2 regions of the Erwinia pyrifoliae DSM 12163 genome follow, and region 1 is predicted to be linked to the other one. Evidence: predicted binding sites of a transcription regulator. Region 1 holds the regulator's gene; the other holds the start of a gene.
The links. The regulator PurR, encoded in region 1, represses purine synthesis genes. The targets are predictions, from matches to a motif close to CANGCAAACGTTTGCNTG.

Region 1 (17,976 bases):
CACGGTTAAAAGCCAGTCTGCCTACAAACCCGGCATCAAAAAGACAATAAAAAAACGTTACGGCAGGCAGCGTGCAGATCGTAAGACGGCTCTGTCGGCCCCTATAAAGCTCAGTAATGCGCATCGCATTCGTTATCAAAAAGCGCGTGAAAGCGCAGTGAATAAACTGATGGGCCAGCTGGGTAAACCCTATCTGTGGGGTGGCAGCTCGCCTAAAACCGGGTTTGACTGCAGTGGCCTGGTTTGGTACGCCTATAAAGATTTAGTAAAATTCAAAATTCCTCGCACCGCAAATGAGATGTATCACCTGCGCGATGCCGCTCCGATCAGGCGTGACAGGCTTGAGAAGGGCGATTTGGTGTTCTTCCGTCTCAACAGTAAAAGTCGCGCCGATCATGTAGGCGTCTATCTCGGCGGCGGTAAATTCATTCAGTCACCACGAACAGGTAAAGATATTCAGGTCAGCACACTGGGTGATGATTTCTGGCAAGAACATTACATAGGCGCTCGTCGCGTGGTGACACCGAAGACGGTTCGTTAACCGCTGGCAGACAATTTTCCCGCCGGGCCGCGAGACGAAACGCATTGCTGCCTCGTAATCAACGATTCCGTCTGGACTCATCGTTATCAATTTCGGTAAGTGATTTAACTTCGCCATTACCCACATTGGGTTAACAGTCTGCAATTATTCCTATCGTTAACAGTAAACATCTCGTTTTCTTTGCGCAGCCTTGTTAGAATTCATCCTCTGCGTTGCGCAACGGTGCCAAAATTTGGCTAAGCCAGCACTGCGCGTCCTGTTACGGACAAACCTTACCCCTTCCCGATTCTTTGAGACAGCCCCCAATCATTCTGTCCAGTCGGGAAAAGCCTGCATCCAGGCAAACGATTAACAAACCAGTTATCAGCAGGTTACTGATAACACCAGGAGTAGGATTTTCATGGCAACAATTAAGGACGTGGCAAAGCGCGCGGGTGTTTCTACCACCACCGTGTCGCACGTCATAAACAAAACACGCTTTGTCGCCGAAGAGACGCGTGAAGCGGTATGGGTGGCTATTAAAGCATTGCATTACTCACCAAGCGCCGTAGCTCGTAGCCTGAAGGTAAACCACACCAAAACCATTGGCCTGCTGGCAACCTCAAGCGAAGCACCCTATTTTGCAGAAATCATCGAAGCGGTGGAGCACCGCTGCTTTGCTCAAGGCTATACCCTGATTCTGGGCAATGCGCATAACAATATCCAAAAGCAGCAGGCTTATCTGTCGATGATGGCGCAAAAACGCGTGGATGGCCTGCTGGTCATGTGCTCTGAATACCCGGACGCGCTGATTGCGATGTTAGAAGATAACCGCAATATTCCGATGGTGGTAATGGATTGGGGCAAGTCACGCGGTGACTTTACCGACACGGTACTGGATAACGCATTTGATGGCGGCTATCTGGCGGGGCGTTATCTGATTGAACGCGGGCACCGTGACATTGCTGCCATCCCGGGTCAGTTGGAACGCAACACCGGGGGCGGGCGCCATGCGGGCTTTCTGAAAGCACTGGCCGAGGCCGGGATCACACTGCGTGATGAGTGGCTGGTACAGGGTGATTTTGAACCTGAATCCGGTTATCTTGCTATGCAACAGATCCTGGCGCAGAAACAGCGTCCGACCGCCGTATTTTGCGGAGGCGATATCATGGCGATGGGCGCAATCTGTGCAGCAGATGAAATGGGACTGCGCGTGCCGCAAGACATCTCGGTGATCGGTTATGATAACGTGCGCAACGCCCGATACTTCACTCCGGCGTTGACGACCGTACATCAACCGAAAGAGCGTCTCGGTGAGACCGCCTTTGATATGTTAATCGATCGCATTACCAGCAAACGTGAAGAGTCCCAGACCATTGAGGTTTATCCTTCTCTTATCGAACGACGTTCGGTGGCGGACGGACCTTACCGCGACTACCGCCGTTAATTGCGCATCGGCCCCGGATGCTGTTGCTCGCTCAGCCACTCGGCCTTCAGGGTTTCCGTGCTACCAAGATATTCCAGCAGCCAGCTCAGCGCCGGTGAGGCGCTTTGTTCCGACCAGCTCAGACAGCACGGACTGTCTGGAAAAGGTGAGCTAAGCGCCAGCTCACGCAGTTCGTTTCTCTGCAACAACGGTTGGGCGAAATGGCCCGGCACCATGCCAACGCATAACCCCGCGCCCAGACAATCAAAGGCGCTTTCCCAGTCAGGCACAACCAGCCGCCGCTGATTATCCAGCGTCCATGTTGTGCGTTTGGGTAGCGCGCGTGAGGTATCTTCCAGCACCAGCGAAGGCCACTCGCGTATCCACTCTTCAGTCAGCGGCCCGGGGCGGCTGACTAACGGGTGTAGCGCATTAACCACACAGCGCCAGTTCAGGCTTCCCATATCACGAAAAGCGAAACGCCCGCCAACCGGAACCGCCTGTGTAGCACCTATCGCCACATCCACCCGCCCGTCTGCCAGCGCGTCCCAAACGCCGTTAAACACTTCTGGCATGATATGCAGCTCCATGTCAGGAAAGTGGCGGTAAAAATCCACCACCAGCTGCCGCGTACGCGACGGGCGTACGATGCGATCGACAGCGATATTGAGCTGCCCGCGCCAGCCGTTTGCCACCTGCTGACAGCGGCGGCGCGTGGCTATCATTTTTTTGATGACAAACCTGCCTTCCTCGCTAAATACCCGTCCGGCGTCGGTTAACACCACATCACGATGCCGCCTTTCAAACAGACTTACGGCCAGCCATTCCTCAAGCTGGCGCACCGTATAGCTTACCGCAGAGGGCACACGATGTAGCTCAGCGGCAGCGGCGGTAAAACTTCCGGTCCGGGCCACGGCATCAATAACTTCCAGTGAATGTTCAGACCACATATTTGCCTTCAAAAAAATTCATGTCGATTGACTAATATTAGCGTTTCACAGACTGTCCTGCACGCGATTACACTGCTCAGGCTAAAAATGGACTGATAAGAGTTGATCAACATGTATTCTAAAGGTTTTATGATTTACCTTGCGCTGCTAAGCATGCTGGGTTTCCTTGCCACCGATATGTACCTGCCCGCATTTGGTGTGATGCAGCAAGATCTGCATACTCCAGCCGGGGCTATCAGCGCCAGCCTGAGTATTTTTCTGGCCGGTTTTGCCTGTGCGCAACTGGTATGGGGGCCTCTTTCAGACCGCATCGGGCGTAAGCCAGTACTGTTGATGGGTCTGAGTCTGTTTGCTATCGGCTGTGCCGCCATGCTTTGGGTTAATTCAGCGGCTTCGCTGCTGGCATGGCGATTTGTGCAGGCTGTCGGCGTCTGTGCTGCGGCCGTAAGCTGGCAGGCTCTGGTCGTTGACCGCTACAGCGCTGCCCGGGCCAACCGTGTGTTTGCCACCATCATGCCGCTGGTCGCGCTCTCCCCGGCGCTGGCCCCGCTGTTGGGTGCCTGGCTGTTAGCGCATTTTTCATGGCAGTCCATCTTCGTTACGCTGTTACTGATTACTCTGCTGCTGCTGGTGCCTACCTTGCGCCTGCCATCACCACCACGGGGGGATAAAAGCGCGCCTGAAATCGCCGCTCCCGGTTTTGTAACCCTGCTTAAATCCCCCCTGTACAGCGGTAATGTCGCAATCTATGCGGCCTGTTCTGCCAGCTTCTTCGCCTGGCTTACCGGTTCACCGTTTATTTTGGGTAGTTTAGGGCTTTCACCTGCCGATATTGGCCTGAGCTATGTGCCGCAAACGGTCGCTTTCCTTATTGGTGGCTTTAGCTGTCGCGCGCTTTTAAGTCGATTCGCCGCGCGCAAGATCCTCCCCTGGCTGCTGATGTTCTACAGTCTGAGCATTGTTACGCTCTGGCTGATTGCGCAACATCCCCAGCCTGCTCTGTGGGCTCTTATGCTGCCGTTCTGCGGCATGGCAATGGCGAATGGCGCAATCTACCCTATTGTTGTGTCCAGCGCCCTGCTGCCCTTCCCTCATGCCACCGGTAAAGCGGCCGCCTTGCAGAATATGTTGCAGCTTGGCCTGTGCTTTCTCGCCAGCATGGTCGTATCTTCATTGATTGATGCAGCTCTGGATGCCACCGTGCTGGTGATGCTGGCCACCATTTTAATCGCAGCCGTGGGCTATTTTGTGCAGCGCACGGCGGAGCGTGAACTCGTGTTGCGAACGGAAAAAATCACGCCTGAAATCAACCCAACAAATAGTTAGCAAGATAACAATAATTCATTGAATAATTGAAAATGCAGGCATATACATCTTAAATGTCATAAAAAATAATAACTTATTATTTTTTATGACCGGGGTAATTGCCGTGCAGGCTTCCTGCAATTATCCTGAAGGCCGCAGCGCCGGGCTTATGACGGGCGGCCGCAGTCCCAGCTTCTGATGTTCAATCAATCCTCTTTCACATGGGTTAACAGGCCGTGATATTTGCCGTGTGTGCACCCTCACAAATCTGCGAAAATTGACTATTCTTTTTCTCAGGTATCAATCGCACAAGATGATGGAGAAGCTATGAGTTCATCATGTATTGAAGATGAAAGCCTGGGGGATAATCAGTGGTACCGAATCGTCCAGGAAATATTGAGTAAGGCCGATATTCAAGTTAACGGATCCCGCCCCTCTGACATTCAGGTGAGTAACCCTGACTTCTTTAAGCGAGTGCTGCAGGAAGGTTCATTAGGGCTGGGTGAAAGCTATATGGATGGCTGGTGGGAGTGCGAACGCCTGGATATTTTTTTTCAGCGCGCGCTCAATGCCCACCTTGACCGACAGCTTCCCCATCATTTTAAAGATACATTGCGTATCGCCGCTTCACGTTTAACTAATTTACAGTCTCGCAAACGTGCCTGGATAGTGGGTAAAGAACATTATGATCTGGGTAACGATCTCTTCACCAAAATACTGGACCCGTACATGCAGTATTCCTGTGGTTACTGGAAACGAGCTGAAACGCTTGATCAGGCTCAAGAGGCGAAGCTGGAGCTGATTTGTGCAAAACTACAACTTAAGCCCGATATGACGCTTTTAGACATTGGCTGTGGCTGGGGAGGTCTGGCTGAATACGCTGCACGTCATTACGGCGTTAGCGTCGTGGGTGTCACTATTTCTGTCGAGCAGCAGAAATTGGCTCAGCAGCGCTGCGAAGGCCTGAGCGTAGATATCCTGCTGCAGGATTATCGCGACCTCAGTCAGCAATTTGACCGCATCGTTTCCGTGGGTATGTTTGAACACGTCGGCCCGAAAAATTATGCTACCTATTTTGACGTGGTCGATCGTAATCTGAAACCCGATGGCGTCTTCCTGCTGCACACTATTGGAGCCAGTAATACTAACGATCACGTCGACCCGTGGATTAACAAATACATTTTCCCCAATGGCTGCCTGCCCTCGGTGCGCCATATCGCTGACGCCAGCGAGCCACATTTTGTCATGGAAGACTGGCATAACATGGGGGCTGATTATGACGTCACGCTGATGAGCTGGTATCAGCGTTTTCTGACAACCTGGCCGCAGCTGTCAGACAAATATGGCGAGCGTTTCAAACGTATGTTCTCTTACTATCTTAATGCCTGCGCTGGCGCATTTCGTGCCAGAGATATTCAACTCTGGCAAGTGGTCTTTACCCGTGGAACAGAGGGTGGGATCCGCGTAGCGCGTTAAGAAACTGAAGATGGACAGGGCGGCTGAAAGCCGCCCTGTCGTCAGCTACTCCCGGGAAGCATTACCCTGTTCTTCTGCCACCGTGGCAGCTAGCAGCTCTGCTTCACGGCGCGCCAGTACCCGCTCAACGGTTTCAACTATCGCCTGCGTCTGCGGATCGATTTCGATGTTCACCCGCTGACCAAGTCGTTTGCTGCCCAGGGTGGTACGCGCCAGAGTTTCCGGGATCAGATGCACACAGAATTTAGTCCGCGTCACCTCACCAACGGTCAGGCTGATACCGTCGATGCCTATATATCCCTTATGCAAAATATATTTCATCTGGCTGACATCCTGCGGCTTAAACCAGATCTCGCGGTTATTTTCCGCAGTGAGTATTCTGGTAATTTCGGCGGTAGTCATAATATGACCGGACATCAGATGACCGCCGATTTCATCACTGAATTTTGCGGCACGCTCTACGTTAACCGTGTCACCGACATTCAGGGTACCGAGATTGGTGATACGAAGCGTCTCCTTTATCAGATCAAAGCTCACGCGATCGCCTTCCACGCCGGTCACCGTCAGGCAACAGCCATTATGTGAAACCGATGCCCCCAGCTGCAAACCATGCAGGAGTTCCGGCGGCATTTTGACTACGTGAGTACGAAAATTAGGTTTCTCTTCAATCGCCAGCACCTCGGCGGTGCCCTGCACAATACCTGTAAACATGATTTTGCCTCAATATAACTGTTTTCCTGCTGCTTAGTTTGCCCTGGCAACGTGCCAAAGCCAAACAATGCACAGCAACATTGCGTGACACAAAGTGCCATTTTTATATCAGTTGATTGGCTATTTAACTCATGAGCATTAGAATAATTCCCCCCTGCGAACCGGCATAAAAATGCCGTTTTCCTCAGCGGTCTCCTCATTCTCTCAGAACCCGAATATTTCTCGATAAAGGGTAAACAATTAAGGTGTGTGTGTGCAGAAGTACCTCTCAGAGGCGGGTCAGTTATTAGCCCTGGCTATCCCGGTGATCCTTGCGCAGGTTGCGCAAACATCCATGGGCTTCGTTGATACAGTGATGGCAGGTGCCGTAAGCGCCACGGATATGGCCGCCGTTGCAGTAGGAACCTCAATCTGGTTGCCTGCTATTCTTTTTGGCCACGGAATACTGCTGGCCTTAACCCCGGTGGTGGCACAGCTTAACGGCTCTGGCCGCCGCGACCTGATTGCCCATCAGGTACGCCAGGCTTACTGGCTGGCGGCAATGGTTTCCGTGCTGATCATGGTCGTATTGTATAATGCCGGCTATCTGATCGGAGCCATGCACAATGTTGACCCGCTGTTATCGCAAAAGGCCATCGGTTATCTGCATGCCCTGCTCTGGGGTGCGCCGGGCTACCTGTTCTTTCAGGTAGCCCGCGATCGGTGTGAAGGGCTGTCAAAAACCAAACCGGCGATGGTCGTGGGTTTTCTCGGTCTGCTGGTCAATATTCCACTCAATTACGTCTTTATTCATGGCCATTTGGGCATGCCTGCCCTCGGTGGCGTCGGCTGCGGAGTGGCTACCGCTTCGGTATATTGGGTGATGTTTATCGTCATGAAAGCCTGGAGTAACCGGGCAAAATCTATGCGTGACCTCCACCTGCCGCAGCGCTTTAGCGCCCCCGACTGGAAAACGATAGGTCGTCTGACCGGCCTTGGCCTGCCTGTGGCACTTGCACTTTTTTTTGAAGTGACGTTGTTCGCCGTGGTGGCGTTACTGGTATCACCATTGGGGATTGTCAATGTGGCCGGGCATCAAATTGCACTGAACTTCAGCTCACTGATGTTTGTACTGCCGTTATCGCTGGGCGTGGCAACCACTATCCGCGTTGGCCACCGTCTGGGACAAGGGTCGGCAGAAGAGGCAAAAGTGGCTGCATGGACGGCTCAGGGCGTAGGCATGTGTATGGCCTGTGTAACCGCGCTGTTTACCATCAACTTTCGCGAGCAAATCGCCGAGCTGTATACTGATGATCCGCAAGTTATCACCATGGCAGCTCAGCTGATGCTACTGGCAGCCGTTTACCAGTTCTCTGACTCTGTACAGGTGATAGGCAGCGGCGTGCTACGAGGTTATAAAGATACCCGTTCGATCTTCTTTATCACTTTCATCGCCTACTGGATCCTCGGCTTGCCGGTAGGTTATCTGCTGGCGATGACAGACCTGGTGCTGCCGGCAATGGGGCCAGCTGGATTCTGGATCGGCTTCATTATCGGTCTTACCTCATCTGCCATTATGATGATTTGGCGTATGCGCCGCCTGCAACGCGAGCCAGATGCGATGCTCCTGGCGCGCGCAGCGCGTTGACCTTGCGGCTAATGTCGCCGCAAGGTGGTTAAAAGTGCTGCGCTTCGCTCAGTTGCGCAGCAATCAGTCCGGAAAAGAATTTTTCTACTTGCCAGGCGTGCGGGCTACCGTTAATATTCGTCCCCGCTGTCACCATGACAGGCATGTGCGTCCGTAGCTCAGTTGGTTAGAGCACCACCTTGACATGGTGGGGGTCGGTGGTTCGAGTCCACTCGGACGCACCAATTTTACATTGCAGCTGGTAATGCTGTTATGTGAAGGTAAAACAGTTTATGCGTCCGTAGCTCAGTTGGTTAGAGCACCACCTTGACATGGTGGGGGTCGGTGGTTCGAGTCCACTCGGACGCACCAATTGTTTTATCATTGATTGAATCCTCTTCTGCTTTCAATGCATCCCAAACGGCGTGGTTTTGCCTGCTGTCACAACCACTTCTGTTACTATTCAATCCGTTGCGCAAACCGATGCAGGATTATCATTGCTGTATGAGATCTCACGCTTTTTAATTGGTTTTCGAACACTTAGCGACTATAATGCGCTACGTTGTTTTATTTGAATGGTTTCAGCGTATGGTTTCCCCTCAATCAAAAACAGATCCCTGTTGCGCAATATCTTATCACAACAACGATGAAACCGCGTCTCAAGTTGCCCTGCACGCCTTAATTCTGTCACCTGTCCTTATCAGTACAGCCGCTCTGGTGGCGCAAATTTTCCTCCGGTGGTTGCACCGCCGGGATACCGCTTTCTCATCCATCACAACTTAGTAGATAAATCGTCATGAAAAAGACTAAGATCGTTTGTACTATTGGTCCAAAGACCGAATCTGAAGAGATGCTGACCAACCTGCTGGATGCCGGCATGAACGTTATGCGTTTGAACTTTTCCCATGGGGATTACCAGGAACATGGAAAGCGTATTGCCAATCTGCGTCATGTTATGAAAAAAAGTGGCCATCAGGCAGCGATCCTTCTGGACACCAAAGGTCCGGAGATCCGTACCATGAAACTACAAGGTGGTCAGGATGCTTCGCTTAAAGCAGGACAAACCTTTACCTTCACCACCGACCAGAGCGTCATTGGTAATGCAGATACCGTTGCCGTGACCTATCCTGGCTTCACTGCGGATTTGCAAGTCGGTAACACCGTGTTGGTTGACGATGGTCTGATCGGCATGGAAGTAACCGGAGTGACGGAAAGCACCGTTGTCTGTAAGGTACTGAATAACGGCGATCTGGGTGAGAACAAAGGCGTTAACTTACCCGGCGTTTCTATCCAGCTTCCTGCTCTGGCAGAGAAAGATAAGCTTGACCTTATTTTTGGCTGCGAGCAGGGTGTCGATTTCGTTGCTGCTTCATTTATCCGCAAGCGATCTGACGTGATTGAGATCCGTGAACACCTGAAAGCGCACGGCGGTGAACATATCCAGATCATCTCTAAAATAGAAAATCAGGAAGGTCTTAACAACTTCGATGAAATCCTCGATGCCTCAGACGGCATCATGGTTGCGCGCGGGGACCTGGGCGTAGAGATCCCGGTGGAGGAAGTGATTTTTGCACAGAAGATGATGATCAAAAAGTGCAACCATGCACGTAAAGTGGTCATCACCGCCACCCAGATGCTTGATTCAATGATTAAAAACCCACGCCCTACCCGCGCGGAAGCTGGCGACGTTGCTAACGCTATTCTCGATGGTACTGACGCAGTGATGCTGTCGGGTGAAAGCGCGAAAGGCAAATATCCGCTGGAGTCCGTCAGCATCATGGCGACCATTTGCGAACGTACCGATCGCGTAATGAAAAGCCGCATTGATTCACAGCATGACAACCGTAAGATGCGCATCACTGAAGCAGTGTGCCGTGGTGCAGTTGAAACGGCCGAAAAGCTGGAAGCTCCTCTGATTGTTGTGGCCACCGAAGGCGGCAAGTCAGCGAAGTCGATCCGTAAATACTTCCCTAATGCCACTATCCTTGCGCTGACAACCAACCAGCAAACCTCTCGTCAGCTGCTGTTGAGCAAAGGGATTATCACGTCGGTCGTAGAGAAGATCGCTTCCACGGATGATTTCTACCGTCTTGGTAAAGCTGCCGCTGAAGCGAGCGGATACGCGCACAAAGGTGAAGTGGTCGTCATGGTTTCCGGTGCGCTGGTACCGAGCGGAACCACCAATACCGCCTCGGTGCACGTACTCTGATTTCAGAACGCATTCTGAATGTTTAAAAGCGCCCTGGTGGCGCTTTTTTTTGCTGTTACATAAGCCGTTTTCCCTGGCCTCTGCGAGTGTAAAGCGCCTCAAATCCCCAAAAAATCTCTTAGCGCGCTGTTTAAAATCGCCTGTTTTACCATCAGTTATTGTAAAATACAGGAAATGAGATGTTTCTTTGAGCGAACGAGCAGTTTTAACCATCCACCAGCAAAAATTTATTCTCTTTAGAAAAAACTTTGTGTAATACTTGTAACGCTACATGGAGATTAACTTAATCTAGAGGGTATTAATAATGAATCGTACTAAACTGGTGCTGGGCGCGGTAATCCTGGGTTCAACTCTGCTGGCTGGTTGCTCAAGCAACGCTAAAATTGACCAGCTGTCTACCGACGTTCAGACTCTGAACGCAAAAGTTGACCAGCTGAGCAACGACGTGACTGCAATCCGTTCTGACGTTCAGGCTGCCAAAGATGACGCAGCACGCGCTAACCAGCGTCTGGACAACCAGGCTCACTCTTACCGTAAGTAAGAGTTCTGGATTTAAAAATGGCGCACGGTGTGCGCCATTTTTTTTGCCGCAATGCAAATCCTTCCCGTCCACAGCCAGTTCCGGTTTAAAACCACTGTAATCCCTCCTAAAACATTTCTCATTTCAGGGTGTCACCCCAGGCAGCATAATACAGATTTAAAGCCACCAAAGGCCGTTGGTTAACGCTGGCAGGCAATCCCCCCATCAAGGCATCTGTAATTGCTAAAAGACCGGGTTAATGGGTAAACGCCCAGCGGATTGGCTTTGAAGGCGTTTACCGAAAATACAGCCGTTTAGCCGTGGCTTAAAGCCTGCGCTTTCTGGCGAATGGCGCGGATCATCGCTTCCATCCCCTGTGAACGCGATGGCGTCAGTTGCTGGGTCAGTGAGAGATCGGCAAACCACGGGCGCACGTCGAATTCGACAATTTCCCCTGGCGTCATTGATTGATAGAGGGCAAAGACAATGGCAATCAGCCCTTTAACCAGGGCGGCATCACTGTCACCCTGCAGCCTTACACGGCCATTTTCATCAGTATCAACAATCATCCACACCTGGCTTTGGCAACCCGGAATAATGTTTTCCGGCTGATGTAGCAAGTCATCGCTGGCCGGCAGTCTGGCTCCCAACTCGATGATGTACAGATACTTCTCTTCCTGGTTGGCGCAGCGTTTGAAATTGCGCAGCAGCTTTTCTTTATCTGGCAGAGTTGCCATTGCTTCCTCACTTGGGTCCGGTTCTGAACATATTTGGCTTAGCGTGCAAGAAGGGCGAGGCATGCCTCGCCCTTCGGGCTGGATGGCGGTCGCTCCCGGAACGATCAGCCAAGCAAACGGTGGATACGGGTCAAACCCGCGACCAGGCGGTCAACTTCTTCTTCACTGTTGTACAGCACAAAAGAGGCCCGACACATGGCCGGCACCTGGTAATACTGCATAAGCGGCATCGCACAGTGATGTCCGGTACGAATGGCAATACCGTACTGATCGAGAAAACTCCCGACGTCAAACGCATGGTGTTTACCGAGATTAAAAGCGACAACCCCACTACGCTGTGATGGGCCATAAATAATGATATCAGGCACCTTTGCCAGGTTATCCAGCGCGTAGCGCATCAGCTGCTGTTCGCGCTGACTGATAACATCCAGCCCCAGTTCGCCAATCCATTTCAGCGCAGCGCCTAAACCGATAATGGCAGCGGTATTCGGCGAGCCGGCCTCAAAACGCCAGGGTGCTGCAGCGTAAGTGGTGCCGCTGGTCAGGCTGACGGTGGCAATCATTGAGCCGCCACCTTCCCACGGCGGCATCTGGTCGAGCAAAGCCTTGCGGCCGTACAGGATCCCGATGCCGGTTGGGCCGTAAATTTTATGTCCGGAGAAAACATAAAAATCGCAGCCCAGCTCCTGCACGTCCACGGCCTGGTGCATCACCGCCTGAGCACCATCAATGAGCGTCACCACTCCAGCGGCTTTCGCCTGAGCAACCAGCGCCTTTACCGGATTTTCCGTGCCCAGTACGTTTGAAACATGGGTCACCGCCAGCAGGCGGGTGCGGCTATCCATCAAAGCCGGCAGCTGGGCGATATCCAGCTCCCCTTGCGCCGTAACGGGAATAAAGCGCACTTCAACGCCGGTGCGCTGTGCGACCATCTGCCAGGGAACAATGTTAGCGTGGTGCTCCATCTCAGTAATAATGATGTTGTCACCGGGTTGCAGCTGACTACCGCCCCAACTATTGGCTACCAGGTTGATCGCTTCTGTTGTCCCTTTGACAAACACGATCTCTTCCGCGCTGGCTGCATTCAGGAAGGCGGCGGCCTGAACGCGCACGTCCTCCATCGCGGTAGTGGCTTCGGCGCTCAGGGTATGAATACCGCGATGCACGGCGGCGTAGCCGTGCTGGTAGAAATGGCACTCTGCATCGATCACTGCCTGCGGTTTTTGCGCGCTGGCAGCACTGTCAAGGTAGGCCAGCGGCTGTCCGTTGACCTCACGCGCCAGCAGCGGAAACTGCGCGCGCACGCGGGCAAGGTCAAAACTCATTGCAGGCCTCCCGGGAAACGCTGCGCGATGCGCTGGATCACGGCTTCTTTTAGCGTTTCATCCGTAATCGCTTCGGTTAATTCAGCAGCAAACGCATAGATAATCATGCGCTGTGCGGCGGCTTCATCAATACCGCGCGAGCGCAGATAGAACATCTGCTCTTCGTCGATACGCCCTATCGTCGCCCCGTGACCACACTTTACGTCATCCGCATAGATTTCCAGCTGTGGTTTGGTATCCACCTCGGCAAGACGACCCAGCAGAAGATTGTTATTGCTCATCTGGCCGTCGGTCTTTAACGCGTGCCTGGCCACTTTAATGATGCCGTTAAACACCGCACGGGCGCGGTCGCGAACGATGGTTTTATGCAGCTGGCGACTCTGGCAGTAACCTTTGTTATGTTCCAGCCAGGTACGGCTGTCGCAAACTTCTTTGTCCATTGGCAGCATCAGGCTGTTGATCGCCAGATCGGAACCTTCACCATTTAGCCGGGTGCTGGTGTGGTGACGAGTCAGGCCGGCTCCCAGCAGGAAGCTGTGACTCTGCACGCGTGTGTCACGCCCAAGCGTCAGGTCATTGTGAGAAAAGTGATAGCTGCGGCAATCTTCAAATGCCAGATTGTAATGGGTCAGCGCAGCATTATTGCCCACTTCAGCGGTAAAACGCGCGCCGGTAAAATGCGGCTCCGCATCCAGGCTGACATAGTGCTCAATAACCGTGGCTTCGGCAGCTTCGTCCAACTGCAAATGATGACGGTAATGTGACGTGTTTAGCTCACCGGTGCTGCTACCGCTACTGATATGCAGCAAATAGAGAGGCCGGGCTGCCGCTTTGCCGCGAGCCAACTGGATAAGGGTCACCTGCTCTGCCAGGCTTTCAGTTAAATGCAGGAACACTTCCGGATGTACAGGCTCGTTCAGTTCACGACGCTCAGCCGCCTGGACCATCTGGATGGTGAACAGATCGTGCTCGCTGTCGCTTAGCTCAGGCGAGAAACGCCCGTCAATAAAGACCAGGCGTACCGCATCGATGGGTAAAGCCAGCGCTTTGATCGCTTCTGCATCCAGCGCGGCAGGCTCCGGCAGAACAAACTGGTTATTCAGCAGTTGATCCAGCGGCGTATATTTCCAATCTTCCTGTTTACGCGTGGGCAGGCCTGCGCGCAGCAGCTGCTGCCAGTGCTGCTGTGCCTGCATTGAACGGCTTTCACCGCGCGTTTCAAACAGGTGGTGCCACTGTTGCAGGGCAACATCACTCCTGGTCGGTAAGCCAGCCATAGCCTTGCTCCTCCAACTGTTTCACCAGCGAGAAATCACCCGATTTTACGATTTTCCCCTGATACAATACGTGGACAAAATCCGGCTTGATGTAGTCCAGAATACGCTGGTAGTGCGTAACGATAATGAATGAACGTTTGCCGTCACGCAGACTGTTAACGCCATTTGATACAATTTTCAGCGCATCGATATCCAGGCCGGAGTCAGTTTCATCCAGAATACACAGATCCGGTTCCAGGGCGGCCATCTGCAGGATATCATTGCGCTTTTTCTCACCGCCAGAGAAACCAACATTGACTGAACGGGTCAGTAAATCTTCAGGCATTTTGAGCAGGTGGATTTTTTCTTCGATGAAATCTTTGAAATCAAAGCGGTCCAGCGCGTCTTTCCCACGGTATTTACGCACCGCGTTCACTGACGTTTGCAGGAAAAACTGATTACTGACGCCGGGGATCTCGACCGGATACTGGAAAGCCATAAAGATGCCTTCGCCCGCACGCTCTTCCGGGGCCAGCTCCAGCAGGTCTTTGCCTTTAAACTGCACAGATCCGCCGGTGACTTGGTAATCCTCGCGTCCTGCCAGCGTTGCGGAAAGCGTACTTTTTCCGGAGCCGTTCGGCCCCATAATGGCGTGTACTTCACCCGGTTTGATTTCAAGATTCAAACCACGCAGGATAGCTTTATCTTCAACGCTTACCTGTAAATCCTTGATGCTTAACATAGGGTTTCCTTCGCAGTGCCTTGCGGCACTGTAAACTGTTCTTGTGCGCGGGCTTAGCCCACACTATGTTCCAGACTGATGGCCAGCAGCTTCTGCGCTTCAACCGCGAATTCCAACGGCAGCTCCGAGAAAACATCCTTGCAGAAGCCGTTAACGATCATCGAAATGGCATCGTCTTCACTTATCCCACGCTGCAGGCAGTAGAAAAGCTGATCTTCACCAATACGCGATGTTGTCGCCTCGTGCTCCAGCTGGGCGGTGTTATTGCGCACTTCGACATACGGGAAAGTGTGCGCGCCGCATTCGGCACCAATCAGCATCGAGTCACACTGGGTGAAATTGCGTGCATTGGTGGCAGTTGGCATGATCTTCACCAGTCCACGATAGGTATTCTGACTTTTACCCGCCGAAATACCCTTCGAAATGATGGTGGATTTGGTATTTTTACCAATATGGATCATCTTGGTGCCGGTATCGGCCTGCTGACGACCGCTGGTCAACGCCACTGAGAAGAACTCGCCGATGGCGTTATCACCGCGCAAGATAACGCTTGGGTACTTCCAGGTAATGGCTGAACCGGTTTCTGACTGCGTCCAGGACATTTTGCTGTTTTCACCTTCGCACAGCGCACGTTTAGTCACGAAATTGAGAATGCCGCCTTCTGAATCTCCACCGGAGAACCAGTTTTGCACTGTGGAATATTTCACTTCAGCATCTTTGTGAATGATGACTTCTACCACCGCTGCATGCAGCTGATAGGTATCACGCACCGGAGCGGAGCAGCCCTCAATATAGCTGACGTAGCTGCCTTCATCGGCAATCAGGATGGTACGCTCGAACTGGCCGGTTTTTGCCGCATTGATGCGGAAATAGGTCGACAGTTCCATCGGGCAACGCACGCCTTTCGGGATATAGACAAAAGTCCCATCGGAGGCCACAGCGGAGTTGAGTGCAGCGAAAAAGTTGTCATTCGCCGGTACCACCGTACCCAGATACTGTTTGACCAGCTGCGGATATTGGTGAATTGCCTCGCCGAAGGAACAAAAGATGATCCCGTCTTTTGCCAGCTTATCGCGGTAGGTGGTCGACACAGATACCGAGTCAAAAATAGCGTCAACCGCCACTTCCTGCCCTTCCCGCACCGGAACGCCCAGCTGTTTAAAAGCCTCTTCCACTTCCTGGGTCAGATAGTCAGGCGCATTCCCGCCCGAGGCCTGTGTGGCACCGGGTTCCGAGGCGCAGCTGTCGTCGCAACTGCCGCAGGATGGCGCAGAATAGTAACTGTAATCCTGATAATCCAGCTTTTTATAATTCGCTTTTAACCAGTGTGGTTCTTCCATTTCCAGCCAGGCGGCAAACGCTTTCAAGCGGAATTCCAGCATCCACTCCGGTTCATTACGTTTTGCCGAGATAGCGCGTACCACATCTTCGTTGATGCCGTGTTCGAACTCTTCAGTTTGCAGTTGGGTAAAGAAGCCTTCTTTGTATTTCTGATGGCTGCCTTCCCAAACCTGTACATCCTCAGATGCGTCAGTATTACGAGACATAAGGTTTACTCAACGCCAAAGCTCTCACCACAGCCGCAGGCGTGTTGAGCTTTAGGGTTATTAAATTTGAAAATCTGGTTCAGGCCTTCGCGCACGTAATCCACTTCCGTGCCGTCGATATAGGGCATCGCCTGCAGGGGCACAAATAAGGCCGCGCCGTTATGGCTGAACACCAAATCATCTGCCGCTGACTCTTTCACCATGTCCATGGTGTAGCCGAAGCCGGCACAGCCGGAGGTTTTCACACCCAGCTTCAGGCCCTTGATATCAGGGTCCCCGGCGGCCAGGTTAATGATTTGTTTGGCTGCGCTGTCGGTTAGCGTCAGTCCTTTCCAGATGAAATCGTCTGGCGAAAAAGTGGCAGGATTTGCTGATTGCATTATAGACCTCACTATCTATAGCCCTTCGGGCTAGTACCCCTATGTTAGTGATAACCTGTATCACTTCAACCTCTTGTTTTGCAGGGGTTAAGAGCAATATTGTTTTTTGCAGGCTCTTTTTTAAGCTTAGCCCGGATAAAACAGATTGCTCTTTGCCTGACAGGACACACTTTTCAAAAGATAAGCGGTTGAAAACAAGATGTTTCTATTTTGTTGCCCTTATTCAGAACTGATGAATATTTATTCTACTCTTTTCTGCCGCGCTGGTTATCATTCTCAACGATTTTTACAACAGGCGACATTTATCGATGAATATTATGCAGTCGGAGATTGAATAATGTCGCATTTATAATATGATAATGATTATCATTAACATACCTGGAACCCGCAATGACTGTGTCGATGAGCGCGTGGCTGCAACATAAGATTGACGAATACACCTTTTCCATACGTGATATCACCGTCGACTTTTACATGGACGAGGCGAAGTTAAACCGCCCCGGCTGCACAATTGAACAGCTGCGCAAGTTCAATGATACCTGCCTGGATATGGCCGAACTTTGCCAGCTAAACGGTGACGATCGGAGTTATCTGCACGCAATGGGTAAACTTCATCAACGGCTGGTTATTGAATTAAGCAACACGTCACGAGAGCAGCTGTTTCGAATGCAGGCATGGCAGTTAGCACGCCACTCATTGAGCCGTTTATGTCATAAACTGATGCTGGACGGCGAGTGGAACAAGGCTACCGTGCTGCAAAGCGAGTTTGTTAAGCACGCATCACGGATTATGTGATCCTGATACATTATACCTTGTGCTCTTGCCGGGAAAAACCCCGAAATGAACGGGGTTATGAACTAAATCAGCGCCGTTGCTGGCGCGGGTAAGCAGTAAATAGCTTTTGCACCATCGCGGCGGCTATCTGCCAGAGGGTGATGCCATCTCACCTCTTCTGGTTCAGATGAGCTGAAGTAATGCCTGCAGAGGGTGGCGTAAAGGGCTTCCTTCCACACGTTTGACCTGGCTGCGACAGGAATAGCCCGTCGCCAGACAGCGCTGCAGCGGCAGTTTTTGCAACGCCTGTTGCCAGGAAAGCTGATAAATACCCAACGAATTTTCCAGGTTTTTCGTTTCGTGCCCGTAAGTACCGGCCATGCCACAGCATCCCACGCTAACATTTTCCAGCCTGGCCCCAAAGCGGGCAAAAATCGTTTCCCACTGTTTCACCGCCCCCGGCAGCGCGGCTGCTTCCGTACAGTGGCCAAA
Region 2 (4,504 bases), 1.3 Mb from region 1:
CCGTTGGCACCGACTTCCAGACCGCGCAGCGCTTTCTGCATTGACTCCTGCAAGGTACGGCCAATTGCCATCACTTCACCCACGGACTTCATCTGCGTGGTCAGACGGTCGTTAGCACCGGCAAATTTCTCGAAGTTGAAGCGTGGGATTTTGGTGACAACATAGTCGATGGATGGCTCAAACGAGGCCGGGGTCAGACCGCCGGTGATATCGTTCATCAGCTCATCCAGCGTATAGCCCACGGCCAGCTTGGCGGCAATCTTGGCAATCGGGAAGCCGGTGGCTTTCGACGCCAGCGCCGAGGAGCGCGAGACGCGCGGGTTCATTTCGATGATGATCAAACGGCCATTTTCCGGGTTGACCGAGAACTGGACGTTAGAACCGCCGGTTTCCACACCGATTTCACGCAGCACCGCCATCGAGGCGTTACGCATGATTTGATACTCTTTATCGGTCAGCGTCTGTGCTGGCGCAACGGTAATTGAGTCACCGGTGTGGATGCCCATCGCATCGAAGTTTTCAATTGAGCAGACGATGATGCAGTTGTCGTTTTTATCACGCACCACTTCCATCTCGTACTCTTTCCAGCCAATCAGCGATTCATCGATCAACAGCTCATTGGTGGGCGACAGATCCAGACCGCGCTCGCAGATCTCTTCAAACTCTTCACGGTTATAGGCAATGCCGCCGCCGGTGCCGCCCATGGTAAAGGAGGGGCGGATAATGCATGGGAAACCGACATCAGCGGCCACCGCCAGCGCTTCTTCCATAGTATGAGCGATACCGGAACGCGCGGTGTCGAGACCGATACTCTTCATCGCCACGTCAAAACGGCGGCGATCTTCTGCTTTATCGATCGCATCAGCGGTAGCGCCGATCATGGTCACGCCAAATTCAGCCAGTACGCCCTGACGTTCCAGCTCCAGCGCACAGTTCAGCGCGGTCTGGCCGCCCATGGTAGGCAGTACCGCATCCGGGCGCTCTTTTTCAATGATTTTGCGCACCACTTCCCAGTGGATCGGCTCGATGTAGGTGGCATCGGCCATTTCCGGGTCGGTCATAATGGTTGCCGGGTTAGAGTTCACCAGGATTACACGGTAGCCCTCTTCGCGCAGTGCTTTACACGCCTGCGCCCCCGAGTAGTCAAATTCACAGGCCTGGCCGATGACAATCGGGCCAGCACCAAGGATCAGGATACTTTTTATGTCTGTACGTTTTGGCATTTTTTCGCTCCTGATTATTTGGCAGTCGAACGGTAAGCTTCGATCAAATCAATAAAGTGGTCGAACAACGGGGCAGCATCGTGCGGGCCTGGGCTGGCTTCCGGATGGCCCTGGAAGCTGAAGGCCGCTTTATCGGTGCGGTGAATGCCCTGTACCGTGTGGTCAAACAGCGAGGTATGAGTCACACGCAGGTTGGCCGGCAGATTGCGGTCATCGACGGCGAATCCGTGGTTCTGCGCGGTGATCATCACCGTGTTGTTATCGTGGTCTTTAACCGGATGGTTACCGCCGTGGTGGCCGAGTTTCATTTTTACTGTTTTCGCCCCACTGGCCAGCGCCAGTAGCTGATGGCCGAGGCAGATGCCAAAGAGCGGAATATTCGTTTCCAGCAGGCGGTTAATTGCCGTCATCGCATAGTCGCACGGCTCCGGGTCGCCCGGGCCATTAGAGAGGAACACGCCGTCCGGATTGAGTTTCAACACCTCTTCTGCAGGGGTTTGGGCCGGTACTACCGTCAGGCGGCAGCCGCGATCGACCAGCATACGCAAGATATTACGCTTCACGCCGTAGTCGTAAGCCACCACATGGTACGGCAGCTCACCTTCTGCTTTCGCCGTCGGCAGCTCCGTTTCCAGCGTCCAGCTGCCCTGTAGCCATGTATAGGCGTCCGGGGTGGTCACTTCTTTCGCCAGGTCCATGCCTTTCAGGCCGGGAAACGCACGCGCTTTTTCCAGAGCAAAAGCGGCATCCGGTGCTTCTCCGGCAATAATACAGCCGTTTTGCGCCCCTTTTTCGCGCAGCAGACGGGTCAGTTTGCGCGTATCAATATCGGCAATGGCGACAATGTTGTGGCGGGTCAAATAATCTGACAGCCCTTCTTCATTGCGGTAATTGCTGGCAATCAGCGGTAAATCGCGGATAACCAGACCTGCTGCATGAACCTGAGTCGATTCTTCATCACCGGAGTTGGTGCCGACATTGCCGATATGGGGATAAGTGAGAGTGACGATTTGGCGGGAATAGGAAGGATCAGTGAGGATTTCTTGATAACCGGTCATTGACGTGTTGAAAACAACTTCTCCCACTGCCGATCCGGTTGCCCCTATGGCCCGACCGTGGAATTGGGTTCCGTCTTCCAGAACCAAAAGCGCTGACTTAATCAAAACATCCTCCAGGGAATAAACAGTCATAATATATGCATATTAATTCAGGAACGAGGCTGAAATCAATGCAAAAACTGCCTGAGTGCTCGGTTTTTGGCAAATTGCGCGCATTCTAATGATCGCTCCTGCTATTGTCTACCCTGACAGGCTGATTTTCATCGCTTTTTAACTCATTGAAGTGAAAATAGGAAGATTAACCCTGAAAACACCACATATCCGACTCATAAAATCGGTTGCCTGCGATCTTTTACAGGTTGTCGGTGGCTGCGAGCTAAAAAGTAGACCAAATGGTCAGAAGTAGCCTTTTTTAAGGTTCTGAAATTAAAAAAAACCTCACTTATATTATCTTGATAAAAATAAAATCAGTAAAACGGCATTTTCACAAAATAAAAAAAGGGGCAATATCATTATTGCCCCTTAAATCATCAAGCTATATCGAAAAAAAACCTGTCAAAAACTGTACTCTGCGGTTATAAACCCTGCAAATTTAGCACATCTCTCATATCATAAAGACCTGGTTTATTCGATCCCAGCCATTTTGCTGCCCAAACGGCACCTTTGGCAAAGGTCATACGGTCTGAAGCCTTGTGGGTTATCTCGACACGTTCGCCAATATCTGCAAACATCGCCGTGTGCTCCCCGACAATATCACCGGCACGAACGGTGGCAAAGCCGATGGTCTGCGCTTCGCGCTCACCGGTAAAGCCTTCACGGGCATACACCGCATGCTGCTCCAGATCCCAGTTCATCGCGCTGGCAATGGCTTCCCCCATTGCCAGCGCGGTCCCGGATGGCGCATCCACTTTATGACGATGATGCGCTTCGATAATTTCGATATCCGCATATTCGCCCATCACTTTGGCCGCTTTTTCCACCAGTTTGAGCACCAGATTCACCCCGACGCTGAAGTTGGCGGCAAATACAATAGCGATTTCCTGCGCTGCCGCCCCGATGGCGGCTTTGCCCGCATCGTCAAAACCGGTGGTGCCAATCACCATCGTTTTTTGATGCTGGCGGCAAAATGCCAGATAGTGCAGCGTAGCTTGCGGACGAGTGAAATCGATAAGCACGTCGAAGTCATTGACCACCGCTTCAAGGTTATCGGTGATGGTAATCCCCAATGCGCCACAGCCGGCCAACTCTCCGGCATCGGTTCCAACCAGTGAGGAACCGCTGCGTACCAGTGCCGCCCCCAAACGCGCCCCTTCAGCCTGCTTTGTGGCCTGTATCAGCTGACGCCCCATACGCCCTGCTGCTCCAACAATGGCGATACGGATCTCTGCATTACTCATAGTTATTCATTCCTGACTGATATCTGTGCCTGCACAACGCTCACAGGTTAATCATGCGTTAACCTCTGCGCCACCTTTAACCACCTGTTATAAGGATTTTACGCCAGAGCGTGGTGATTATCAGTAAAACAGATTGATCAAAATGAGGAAAAAGGCACGCCGGGGATGGGGAACAGGCAACAACGCGATCCGTATAGGATAACAGTCATGGCGCGATGCAGGCAAAAAGCGGGGGCGCTGTTTCCGCGCCCCGGAGACATTAGTCCAGCTGCCGAACCTCTACGCGCAGCTCTTTAGGCACTTCAAAAATAATGTTTTCTTCACGCCCGATCAGCTCCACGGCATCCACGCCTCCCAGCTCATTCAGCCGCTGGATAACCTGCTGAACCAGAATATCCGGCGCGGACGCGCCGGCTGTGACGCCAACACAGGTAACGCCCTGGAGCCATTGTTCCTGAATATCATCTGCTGAATCAATCAGCCGCGCCAGCTTGCCGGCTCGCTGAGCCAGCTCCGCCAGACGGTTGGAGTTGGAGGAGTTTTTAGAGCCGACGACTAATACCACATCGGCATCACGCGCGAGGTTTCTGACCGCCTCCTGGCGATTCGTGGTGGCGTAGCAAATATCATCCTTGCGCGGCCCGACAATCTTAGGGAAGCGTGCGCGCAGAGCATCGATCACCTCACTGGTGTCATCAACCGACAGTGTGGTTTGCGTCATAAAGCTCAGGTTATCTTCATTCTTCACCTGAAGCCTTGACACATCTTCCGGCTTTTCGACCAGATACATGCCACCAAGCGGGTTATTATATTGCCCCATGGTGCC

Region 2: the regulator PurR is predicted to act here: its motif matches at 2,609-2,626, upstream of carA (glutamine-hydrolyzing carbamoyl-phosphate synthase small subunit).

The regions. Positions count from the first base shown of each region.
Region 1 is NC_017390.1:2,133,228-2,151,203, forward strand. It holds gene EPYR_RS09515 (C40 family peptidase) at 1-541, shown strand, start outside; gene purR (HTH-type transcriptional repressor PurR) at 942-1,967, shown strand; gene punR (DNA-binding transcriptional activator PunR) at 1,964-2,896, opposite strand; gene punC (purine nucleoside transporter PunC) at 3,008-4,222, shown strand; gene cfa (cyclopropane fatty acyl phospholipid synthase) at 4,529-5,677, shown strand; gene EPYR_RS09540 (riboflavin synthase) at 5,723-6,388, opposite strand; gene EPYR_RS09545 (MATE family efflux transporter) at 6,642-8,015, shown strand; tRNA gene EPYR_RS09550 (tRNA-Val) at 8,163-8,239, shown strand; tRNA gene EPYR_RS09555 (tRNA-Val) at 8,290-8,366, shown strand; gene pykF (pyruvate kinase PykF) at 8,791-10,203, shown strand; gene EPYR_RS09565 (major outer membrane lipoprotein) at 10,508-10,744, shown strand; gene sufE (cysteine desulfuration protein SufE) at 11,038-11,460, opposite strand; gene sufS (cysteine desulfurase SufS) at 11,565-12,785, opposite strand; gene sufD (Fe-S cluster assembly protein SufD) at 12,782-14,062, opposite strand; gene sufC (Fe-S cluster assembly ATPase SufC) at 14,037-14,783, opposite strand; gene sufB (Fe-S cluster assembly protein SufB) at 14,837-16,330, opposite strand; gene sufA (Fe-S cluster assembly scaffold SufA) at 16,336-16,710, opposite strand; gene EPYR_RS09600 (hypothetical protein) at 17,101-17,505, shown strand; gene ydiJ (D-2-hydroxyglutarate dehydrogenase YdiJ) at 17,668-17,976, opposite strand, start outside.
Region 2 is NC_017390.1:816,800-821,303, reverse strand. It holds gene carB (carbamoyl-phosphate synthase large subunit) at 1-1,223, opposite strand, end outside; gene carA (glutamine-hydrolyzing carbamoyl-phosphate synthase small subunit) at 1,238-2,386, opposite strand; gene dapB (4-hydroxy-tetrahydrodipicolinate reductase) at 2,857-3,678, opposite strand; gene ispH (4-hydroxy-3-methylbut-2-enyl diphosphate reductase) at 3,938-4,504, opposite strand, start outside.